DNA from 2 places in the Nocardiopsis sinuspersici genome. Region 2 is predicted to be linked to the other one. Evidence: riboswitches for the same ligand, from Rfam matches in the RefSeq annotation. Region 2 holds a riboswitch; the other holds the start of a gene.

Region 1 (5,056 bases), 400 kb from region 2:
ATTTGTGTGATCCTCATCACACTTGCCGTGTGTGCTAAGAGTGAGTATTTTCCGGGTTTCACCTGGGTAAACCTCTCAAAGCGGTCATAAGGCCACACCTGATTCAGGGGTCTCTGTGGTTGTTTTCCGCTGGGTTATGGGGAAATGCCGAAAAACTGATCGGTCATGTTGGGCGGTGTGGAGCGGTGGGTAGGGATGTCCGAATGCACCTCCGGAGCGCGTGGCCGTATTCCGGACACCCGGGCGCGGCCGAATGGCCGTCGGCGCGGTGCTCGCCCCGGTGCGGGCCGTCCCCGGTCGGCGAATCCCTCCGGAAAACGCTCTCCTCTCTCGGTGCCGGGCTTGTGCTGCGTCTGCTTTGTGACTGTTGATGAAACATGTTCGTTCTGAGGTCCTTTGCTGGTGATTGGGGAAGCTTTTCGGTGACACGCCCGTTTTGACGGTTTGCCCTTTGCACCCCTTATGCGAGCGTGGTCTGTGGACGACCCTGCCCGTGTGGTCCGCGGGCCGGGAGGTACACGGCCGTAGGGGGGCGATGTGACGGAGCCGAACCAGCGCCCGCCGCGCGGATGGCGGCGAAACCGGGCCTCGCGGGGAAGGGAGCGCACCGCCTCCCCGCGCGCAGGGCTGCGGAAGGCGGTCCCGAAGCGGTGGGCCGCGGTACCGGGAGTGAGCCGGCGGGTCGCGGTTCTGCGCGGGAGACTGGCGGAACCGGTCCCGGGCGGGACGAGGAAGGACGTGCTCCTGCGTCTGACGGGGACGAGCGCGGTCGCCGGGCTGCTGTCGGCGGCACTGGTCATGCCGTGGGTGGGTGGAGCCGGGCTGGTGGCCAGGGACTCGGCGGCGGCCTTCATGGACATGTCCGGAAACCTGGAGATACAACCCCTGGCAGAGCGGGTCCTGCTCACCGACGCGGACGGCGACCCGATCGCGGAGGTCGCCGAACGCGAGCGCGACGTGGTGCCCCTGGACGAGATGAGCCCCTGGGCGCCGGCGGCGCTCATGGCGATCGAGGACGAGCGCTTCTACGAGCACGGCGGACTGGACCTGCGCGGCACGTTCCGCGCCGCGGTCCGCACCGCCATGGGCAACACCCAGGGCGGGTCCACCATCACCCAGCAGTACGTGAAGAACCTGCTCATCGAGCAGGCCGACGGCGAGGAGGAGGTGGAGGACGCCACCGCGCAGACCCTGGGGCGCAAGGTCCAGGAACTGCGCTACGCCGTCGACATCGAGGAGCGGCTCACCAAGGACGAGATCATGGAGGGCTACCTCAACCTCGCCTACTTCGGTCAGAACGCGTACGGCATCGAGATCGCCGCGCGGCGCTACTTCTCCGTACCGGCCTCGGAACTGGATCCCGCGCAGGCCGCCACGCTCGCGGGAATGGTGCGGGCCCCGTCGTACTACGACCCGATCACCCGCCCCGAAGCCGCCACGAAGCGCCGCAACATGGTGCTGGACCGGATGGTCGACACCGGGTACCTGGAGGCGCAGGAGGCGGAGAAGTACAAGGCCCAAGAGCTGAAGGTGGACGTGACCCCGCGCGGCGGCAGCTGCTTCCACAGCGAGCAGCCGTTCTTCTGCGACTACGTCATGCACTGGCTGAGGGACTCCGACGCGCTCGCCGACACCCAGGAGGAGCGCGACAAGATACTCGAGAGGGGCGGTATCACCGTCCGCACCACGCTCGACACCGACATGCAGAAGGCCGCGGAGAAGGCGATCAAGAAGTACGTCCCCGGGGACGAGTCCACCAAGTTCGCCGCCGAGGTGCTGGTGGAGCCCGGTACCGGACGGGTGCGGGCGATGGCCCAGAACATGAGCTACGGCTTCGACGAGGAACCGGGCAACACCTCGATCAACCTGGCCGTGGACAAGGACGACGGCGGCTCCCACGGCTACCAGGCGGGATCGACGTTCAAGCCGTTCACCCTGGCCGCCGCCCTGGACGCCGGCCTCGGGTACGGCACCAGCTTCAACTCGCCCGAGAGCACGTCGGTCAGCGGGATGAGGAACTGCGAGGGCGGCAGGATGGCCACGTGGAACGTGAGCAACGCCGGTGAGAGCAGCGGGGGCACGCACAACATGGTCAGCGGGACCAAGGGGTCGGTGAACACCTACTTCGCCCAGTTGCAGGAGCGCGTCGGCCTGTGCGAGACCGCGCAGATGGCCGAGAAGCTGGGCATCCACCGCGCGGACGGCGCGGAACTGGGTGTGTGGAACTCCTTCACCCTGGGCGACCAGGAGGTCTCCCCGCTGACCCTGGCCGGCGCCTACGCCACCTTCGCCTCCCGGGGCACCCACTGCGAGCCGACCCCGGTGACCTCGATCAGGTTCGAGGGAGAGGACGGCAGGAAGGTCGAGGTGAAGCCCGACTGCGAGAAGGTGATCGAGACCAAGGTCGCCGACGGCGTCAGCCACCTGCTCCAGCAGACCTTCAAGGGCGGCACCACCAACGGCCTGGGGATCGGGCGCCCGGCCGCGGCCAAGACCGGTACCACCGACAGCGCGGCCTACGCGTGGTTCGCGGGGTACACCCCGAACCTGGTCGGGACCGTGGCGGTCGGCGACATCCGCGGCGGCGAGCAGCACCCGCTCCAGAACGTGAAGATCGGCGACCGCTACTACGGCATGGTCTACGGCGCCACGCTGCCCGGCCCGATCTGGCAGGCCACCATGGAGGAGGCCGTGGACGAGCTTCCGGAGGAGGACTTCGCGCCGTCACCGAAGACCTTCGGCGATCCCTCACCCGGCAGGCCGTCCGGATCCGGCGACGGCGGCGACGCCTGACGCCCTCACGGAGCCGCCGCGGGACCGGGTCGTCCGGGAAAAGACGAGGATCGTGGGGGCGAAAAACCCCACGATCCTCCTTTGTGCCCCATACTGGAGGAAGAACCGACAGGGGAGCGCGTGAGCGCTGAGAGTGCGGCACCCGGCCGCAGACCCTTACACACCTGATCTGGGTCATGCCAGCGAAGGAAGTCGTAGGAACCCGTCACCGGTGGCGTGCTCCCGCGCACCGGCAGTACTCCGGCCGCGCGTGGCACACTCCGTCGGTGCCGCTCTTGGCCACATGGCCCCTCGTCATCCCCCGACGAAGGGACAGCAGGACATGAAGAGGAACAGCACCGCGAGGACCGGTTTCCGGCAGGACGTCCTCGGCCGGCTGCGGAGCTGGCGCACCGTCGACATCGTCGTGGCCGCCGTCATCGGCGTCGCGGTCGGCGTCGTCTTCTGGCTCTGGAACATCGTCTGGTCGGTCACGACCCCGCTGTTCGTGGGATTCCCGCCCGCGCAGGCCGTCGTCTACGGCATGTGGCTGATCTCCGGCGTGCTCGGCGGCCTGATCATCCGCAAGCCCGGAGCCGCCCTGCTCACCTCGGTCGCCGCCGCCTCGGTGTCCGCGGTCCTGGGCACCCAGTGGGGGATCATGGTCATCCTCGACGGAACCCTCCAGGGCATCCTGCCCGAGCTGGTCTTCCTCGCCTTCGGCTACCGGCGGTGGGGCATGGGCGTGGCCGTGCTCGCCGCGGCGGTCGCGGGCGTCTCCCCCGCCATCCGGGACAACATCGCCTACAACGTCACCTGGCCGCTGCACTTCCAGATCGTGTACGGCGTCATCGTGGTGATCAGCGCCGCCGTCATCGCGGGCGTGGGCGCACGCCTCCTCACCACCGCCCTGGCCAGGTCCGGGGCCCTGGCGCCCTTCCCGTCGGCGAAGGGCTGACCCGTGGCGCGGACGAACGGGCGGACCGCCCGTCCCGGCGCGCGCGTGGAGCTGTCCGGCTGGGGCTGGCGGCACTCCGGGCGCGGGGAGCACGCCCTGCGCGGCGTGGACCTGGTCGTCGAACCCGGTGAGCGCGTGCTGCTTCTCGGCGCCTCCGGGGCGGGCAAGTCGACCCTGCTCCACTCGCTGGCCGGTCTGACCGGCCCGGACGGCGCGATCAGCGGCGACCAGGAGGGCAGCCTGCTCGTGGACGGCGAGCCCGCCGACCGGGGGCGGGGCGCGGTCGGCCTGGTCAGCCAGGACCCCGAGACGCAGCTGGTGATGGCGCGCGCGGGCGACGACGTGGCCTTCGGCCCGGAGAACCTGGGGATGGAGCCCGGGCTGATCTGGCCCCGGGTGCACGAGGCCCTGGACGCCGTGGGCTTTCCGTACGGGCCGCGCCACTCCACCGGCGCGCTGTCGGGAGGGGAGAAGCAGCGCCTGGTGATCGCCGGGGCGCTGGCCATGCGCCCCCGCCTGCTGCTGCTCGACGAGCCCACCGCCAACCTCGACCCGGCGGGGGCCGCGCTGGTGCGCGGCGTGCTCGCACGCCTGCTCGCCGAGACCGAGGCGACCATGGTGCTCGTCGAGCACCGCGTGGCCGAGGTGGTCGGCCTGGTGGACCGGGTCGTGGTCGTGGAGCCCGGCGGCGGCGTGGTCGCCGACGGGGACCCGGCCGCCGTGTTCGCCGGGCACGGGCGCTCACTGGCCGCACAGGGGGTGTGGGTGCCCGGGAACGAGCCCTCCCCCGAACTGCCTCCGGCGCCCGGGGGAGGAGCCCTGCTGGAGGCCGTGGACGTGGCCGCGCGCACCCCCTTCCAACTGGGTGTGCGCTCCGCGCCCCGGCGCGTGGTGCTCGACGGCGTGGACGCCACCGTGTCCGCCGGGACCGCGACCGCCCTGACCGGCCCCAACGGTGCGGGCAAGTCCACGCTGCTGACCATGCTGGCCGGGCTGTCCAGGCCCCACCGGGGACAGGTGCTGCCGCGCGGGCCGCTGGCCGGGGCCGACCGGCGCCCCCTCGCGCGCTGGCCCGCCCGGAGGCTGGCCCGGCACGTGGGCACGGTCTTCCAGCACGCCGAGGACCAGTTCGTCACCACCACCGTCCGCGACGAGCTGCGGTTCGCCCCGCTGCGCGCCGGGATGGGTGCGGCCGAGACCGACGCCTGGGTGGACGAGCTGATGGAGCGGCTGCGCCTGACCCGTCTGGCCGACGTGCACCCCTACACGCTCTCGGGCGGGGAGAAGCGGCGACTGTCGGTGGCCACGGCGCTCAGCTCCGGCCCC
Region 2 (5,056 bases):
GGCGGCACGGTCGCCCTGATCGTCGGCCTCTACGACAAGCTCATCGGCGGCGCGGGCCACATGGTCAGCGGCATCAAGCGCTACGTCACCGACGTCCCGCGCGGCCGCGGCAGGGAACGGGCCCGGGAGCAGTTCCGCCAGGTGGACTGGAGCGTGCTGATCCCCGCCCTGGTCGGCATGGTGGTCTTCCTCGGCCTGGCCGCCATCCTGCTCGCCCCGCTGGTCGAGTCCTACTCCCAGTACGCGTACGCGCTGTTCTTCGGCCTGGTCCTGGCATGCCTGTGGATTCCCTACACCGGCGCGGGCAGGAAGTGGCGGGCCTGGCACTACCTCGTCGCCCTGGTGTTCGCCGCCGGCGCGTTCCTCCTCACCGGCCTGCCCGGCGCGAACCTGCCCACCCACCCGGTGGTGGTCTTCCTCGCCGCGTCCGTGGCCATCTGCGCGCTCGTCCTGCCGGGCCTGTCCGGTTCGTTCATCCTGCTCACCCTGGGCCTGTACGAGCCCACGATCAGCGCGGTCGGCGACATGGACGTCGCCTACCTGGCGGTGTTCGCGCTGGGCGCGCTCACGGGCCTGTCGGTGTTCGTGAAGATCCTGCAGTACCTGCTGGAGAACTTCCACCACCTGACCCTGGTCGTGCTCACCGGTCTGATGGCCGGTTCGCTGCGCGCCCTGTGGCCCTGGCAGACCGAGGAGCGCGTCATCCTGACTCCCACCGAAGTCCCGGTCACGGTGGTGTTCATGGTGGTCGGCTTCGCCGTGGTGACGGCGGCCATCGTGTGGGAGCGCCGCAAGCGCGGCCAGGATGTGGAGACCGAGCACCACCAGGTGCCCACCCGCGTCTGAGAACGGGAAAGACGGCCTCATGGCGACGAATCCGTGGACGGCGGCCCCTGCGGCGGAGGGGTCGGCCCACCAGTACGAGGGCTTCATCGGGTGGATCCTGAACCTGATGGACACCCTGGGCGAGCCGGGCGTGGGCGTGGCCCTGTTCATCGAGACGTTCTTCCCCCCGGTGCCCAGCGAGGCGGTCCTGCCCGGTGCTGGTTTCCTCGCCTACTCCGGGGAGATGAACGTGTGGCTCGCCATCCTGTGGGCGACGGTCGGCGGCCTGCTCGGCGCGTGGGGCTTCTACGCCGCCGGCGCGCTCCTGGGCCGTGACCGCACGGCGCGGCTGGTCCGGAGGACTCCGCTGCTGGAGATCGAGGACTTCCACAAGGCCGAGCGCTTCTTCGCCCGGTTCGGCGGCCTCGCGGTCCTCCTGGGCCGGTGCGTGCCCGTGGTGCGCAGCTTCGTCTCCATCCCCGCCGGGATCGAGCGGATGCCGCTGTTCCGGTTCTCCGTGTACACGGTCGTCGGTTCCGCGGTGTGGAACACGATCTGGATCGGTCTCGGCTTCGCCTTCGGGCCGGCCATCGAGCCCGTCCTGCTCCAGTGGAGCGGCATCATCAGCAATCTCGTGATCGCGGTCACCGGCCTGCTGGTGCTGTGGTTCGTCCTCGCCCGCCTCCGTAAGCTGGCCAGGGCCCGCCGTTCCGAGGACACCTCCACCTGAGGGCCCGGGGGAGCGCCCCGGCTCCGGGCGGCGCACGCCCTCGGGATACCCTCCCTGGAGAACACCCACAGACGCATACCGAGGTGGGGGCCGCAGCGGCGGCCCCCACGGCGCGGGGTGCCGGGACACCGTCCCGGCTGAGAGCACACCCGTCGAACCTGCCCTAGTTAGCACTAGCGAAGGAACGCCCATGAGCGCGTACAACATCGTGTCCGTCGCCGGCAGCGACCCCAGCGGGGGCGCGGGGATCCAGGCCGACCTCAAGGCCTTCTCCGCGCACGGGACCTTCGGGATGACCGTGGTCACCGCGCTGACCGCCCAGTCCACACGCGGTGTCACCGGGGTCCACCCGGTCCCGGCCGAGTTCGTCGCCCACCAGATGGACACCCTCTTCGCCGACGCCACCGTGCACGCGGTCAAGGTGGGCATGCTGGGCACCTCCGAGGTCACCGAGGCGGTGGCCGAGGCGATCGGGCGCCACGCGCTTCCGAACGTGGTGGTGGACCCGGTGATGGTCGCCAAGAGCGGTGACCGGCTGCTGGAGTCCTCCGCCGTCGAGGCGCTGCGGAGTGAGCTGCTGCCCCGCGCGGACCTGATCACCCCGAACCTGCCCGAGGCCGCCGACCTGCTGGAGGAGCCCGAGGCCGCCGACCTGGCGACGATGCGCGCCCAGGCCGCGCGGCTGCTGGAACTGGGGCCGCGCCGGGTCCTGCTCAAGGGCGGTCACCTGTCCGGCGGGGAGAGCGTCGACGTCCTGGCCTCCCGGGGCTCCGACCCGGTCGAGTTCCGCGCCCCGAGGGTGGCCACCCGCAACACGCACGGCACCGGGTGCACCCTGTCCTCCTCGATCGCGGCCCTGCTGCCGCAGCGCCCGGACGTGGCCGCGGCCGTCGGGGACGCCAAGGCCTACCTGACCGAGGCGATCCGGCGCGCCGACGAGATCGACGCGGGCGGCGGCCAGGGCCCGGTCCACCACTTCCACGCCTGGTGGTAGCGGGCGCCGCCTCCGGCGGCCGCGCGACGACACGAGGGGGGACCGGCTCCGTGCCGGTCCCCCCTCCTCGTGCGCGGTGGGCTATCCGCTCACGTCTTGCTCACGTCCTCCATGACCTTGCTCGGGTCCCTCCAGTCCGGGTGGTCGAAGAACTTGCGCGTCTCGGCCACGACGATCGGGGACAGCAGCAGGAGCCCGATGAGGTTGGGCAGCGCCATCAGTCCGTTGGCGATGTCGCTGAACAGCCACACGGAGTCCAGGCTGGCCACCGCACCGATGAAGATGACCGCGATGAACACCAGGCGGTAGGGGGTGATCATGCGGCTGCCGCCCAGGAACTCCACGCACCGCTCGCCGTAGTAGGCCCATCCGAGCAGGGTGGTGAAGGCGAACACGGCGACCGCGATGGCCACGACGTAGGCGCCGGCCGGGGCGAGCGCGGGGCTGATCGAACCCAGGCCCTCGGTGATCGCGTAGGAGGTCATCAGCGAGCCGTCATCGCTGTTGGCGGCGCTCCAGGCGCCGGTGACGATGATGACCAGGCAGGTCATGGTGACCACGATGATGGTGTCGATGAAGGTCTGGGTCATCGAGACCATGGCCTGGCGGACCGGCTGCCTGGTCCTGGCCGCGGCGGCGGCGATGGCGCCGGTGCCCAGGCCCGACTCGTTGGAGAAGATGCCGCGGGCGAAGCCCTGCTGGATGGCGAGCATGAAGCCCGCGCCGGCGAAGCCGCCCGCCGCGGACGTGCCGGTGAAGGCGTCGGTCACCACGAGCTGGAGCGCCGGCAGGATGGCGTCCCAGTTGACGGCCAGGATGACCAGGCAGATGCCGACGTAGAGGACGATCATGAGCGGCACGAGCGCGGAGGCGACCCGGCCGATGCTCTTGATACCGCCGAGGATGACGGCTCCCGCGAGCAGCATCAGGATCAGGCCGACCATCCACGGGGCGAGCGGGGTGACGCTGGTGATCTGCTGGGAGACGGTGTTGGACTGCGTGCCGTTGCCGATACCGAAGGCGGCGATGGAGCCGAAGACCGCGAAGGCCACGCCCAGGGTGGTGCCCAGACCGCCGCGGATCCCGTACTTGAGGTAGTACATCGGTCCGCCGCTCTGCTCGCCCCTGTCGTTGGTGCGGCGGAACTTCACGCCCAGGAGGGCCTCGCTGTACTTGGTGGCCATGCCGAGAAGGGCGACGATCCACATCCAGAACAGCGCGCCGGGGCCGCCCGTGCCGATGGCGAGCGCGGCACCACCGATGTTGCCGACGCCGACGGTGGCGGCGAGGGCGGTGCTCAGGGCCTGGTAGTGGGAGATGTCGCCCTCGACGGACTCGTCCTCCTTCCGGCGGACGAAGGCGAGCCACAGCGCGTGCGGCAGGCGGAAGAGCTGGAGCAGGCGCAGTCGGATCGTGAGGAACAGCCCGACACCGGCCAGCAGCGGGATGAGGACGAAGGGTCCCCAGATGATGCTGCTGACGATGCCAGCCATTTCGAGGAGTTGGTCCACAGGGGATCTCCCTATCGGTGAGTGGGTGGGGACGGGGCCGCCGGTGTCTCGGTGCGGGGAGTTCGGGCACCCTTGCGATCGCGTCGGCACTGGTGGAGGCCTGGCGATACCGGCAAAGAATCGCACCGACGCGTAACGAACGAATCACGCCTGTTCCACATGCCGGTTTCTTCGTGTGCGCACGCGTCTTCTCCCGCGTGCGCGCGCTCAGACACCGCCCTCGTCGTCCTGGGCCAGGGCGAGCCTGCTGAGGACGGCCGCGGCCTCGTCGGGGTCCGCTCCCCGCCCCACCGCCACGCCGAGGAGATAGGTGGTCAGGGGCGCCGCGGGCCGGGCCACGGAGTGGGCGGCGTCCCTCGCCAGGTCCAGGACCCGATCGACGTCCGCTTTCCGGAACGGCTCCGTACCGGTCAGATCCAGTTCTCTTCTGACCACTTCCGCCCATTCGGTGAGGGTCACCGTATGACTCCTTAGAGAGCACGTCGATTGCGTCAGCCGATCATAGCCATCGGCGGATCACCCGGCGGCAACACTGGCGCCGGAGCGCCGTCACCGCCCGCTCGGTCGGTCCACGCCCGGTCTTCGGACGCGGTTCTCCCACGCCCCGACCGGGATTCACCCCCCGAGCCTAACGTCGGAGGCAGCCGTCCCCCCGGCGTTGGGAGCCACTCGCATGTCCCCGACCGAGACGCGCGGACCACTCCGCGTGGCCATCGTGACAGAATCCTTCCTTCCGCAGGTCAACGGGGTGACCAACTCCGTGTGTCGTGTCGTCGATCTGCTGGCCGCACGGGGCCACGAGGTCCTGGTGCTGGCCCCCGGACCCGGCCCCTCCTCCTACGCGGGCTTCCCTGTGGTCCGCATGCCCTCCATGCCCCTGCCCTTCTACCGGGACTTCCCCGTGGGGCTGCCCGCCCGGCGCACGATGACCGCGGCGATCCGCTCCTTCTCCCCCGACGTCCTGCACCTGGCCTCGCCCGCCCTGTTCGGCTCGGC

The links. Region 2 has a riboswitch for thiamine pyrophosphate ahead of thiD (bifunctional hydroxymethylpyrimidine kinase/phosphomethylpyrimidine kinase). Riboswitches for the same ligand answer to the same signal wherever they lie in the genome.
Region 1: it holds a riboswitch for thiamine pyrophosphate, as region 2 does, so the genes downstream of both, NOSIN_RS01325 (ECF transporter S component) here and thiD (bifunctional hydroxymethylpyrimidine kinase/phosphomethylpyrimidine kinase) in region 2, are expected to answer to the same signal.

Annotation. Positions count from the first base shown of each region.
Region 1 covers NZ_MCOK01000001.1:301,717-306,772, forward strand. The annotation lists gene NOSIN_RS01320 (transglycosylase domain-containing protein) at 538-2,793, shown strand; TPP riboswitch at 2,894-3,001, shown strand; gene NOSIN_RS01325 (ECF transporter S component) at 3,116-3,730, shown strand; gene NOSIN_RS01330 (ABC transporter ATP-binding protein) at 3,734-5,056, shown strand, end outside.
Region 2 covers NZ_MCOK01000001.1:701,748-706,803, reverse strand. The annotation lists gene NOSIN_RS03010 (DUF368 domain-containing protein) at 1-846, shown strand, start outside; gene NOSIN_RS03005 (DedA family protein) at 866-1,555, shown strand; TPP riboswitch at 1,659-1,757, shown strand; gene thiD (bifunctional hydroxymethylpyrimidine kinase/phosphomethylpyrimidine kinase) at 1,746-2,549, shown strand; gene NOSIN_RS02995 (alanine/glycine:cation symporter family protein) at 2,639-4,060, opposite strand; gene NOSIN_RS02990 (DUF6457 domain-containing protein) at 4,268-4,519, opposite strand; gene NOSIN_RS02985 (glycosyltransferase family 4 protein) at 4,776-5,056, shown strand, end outside.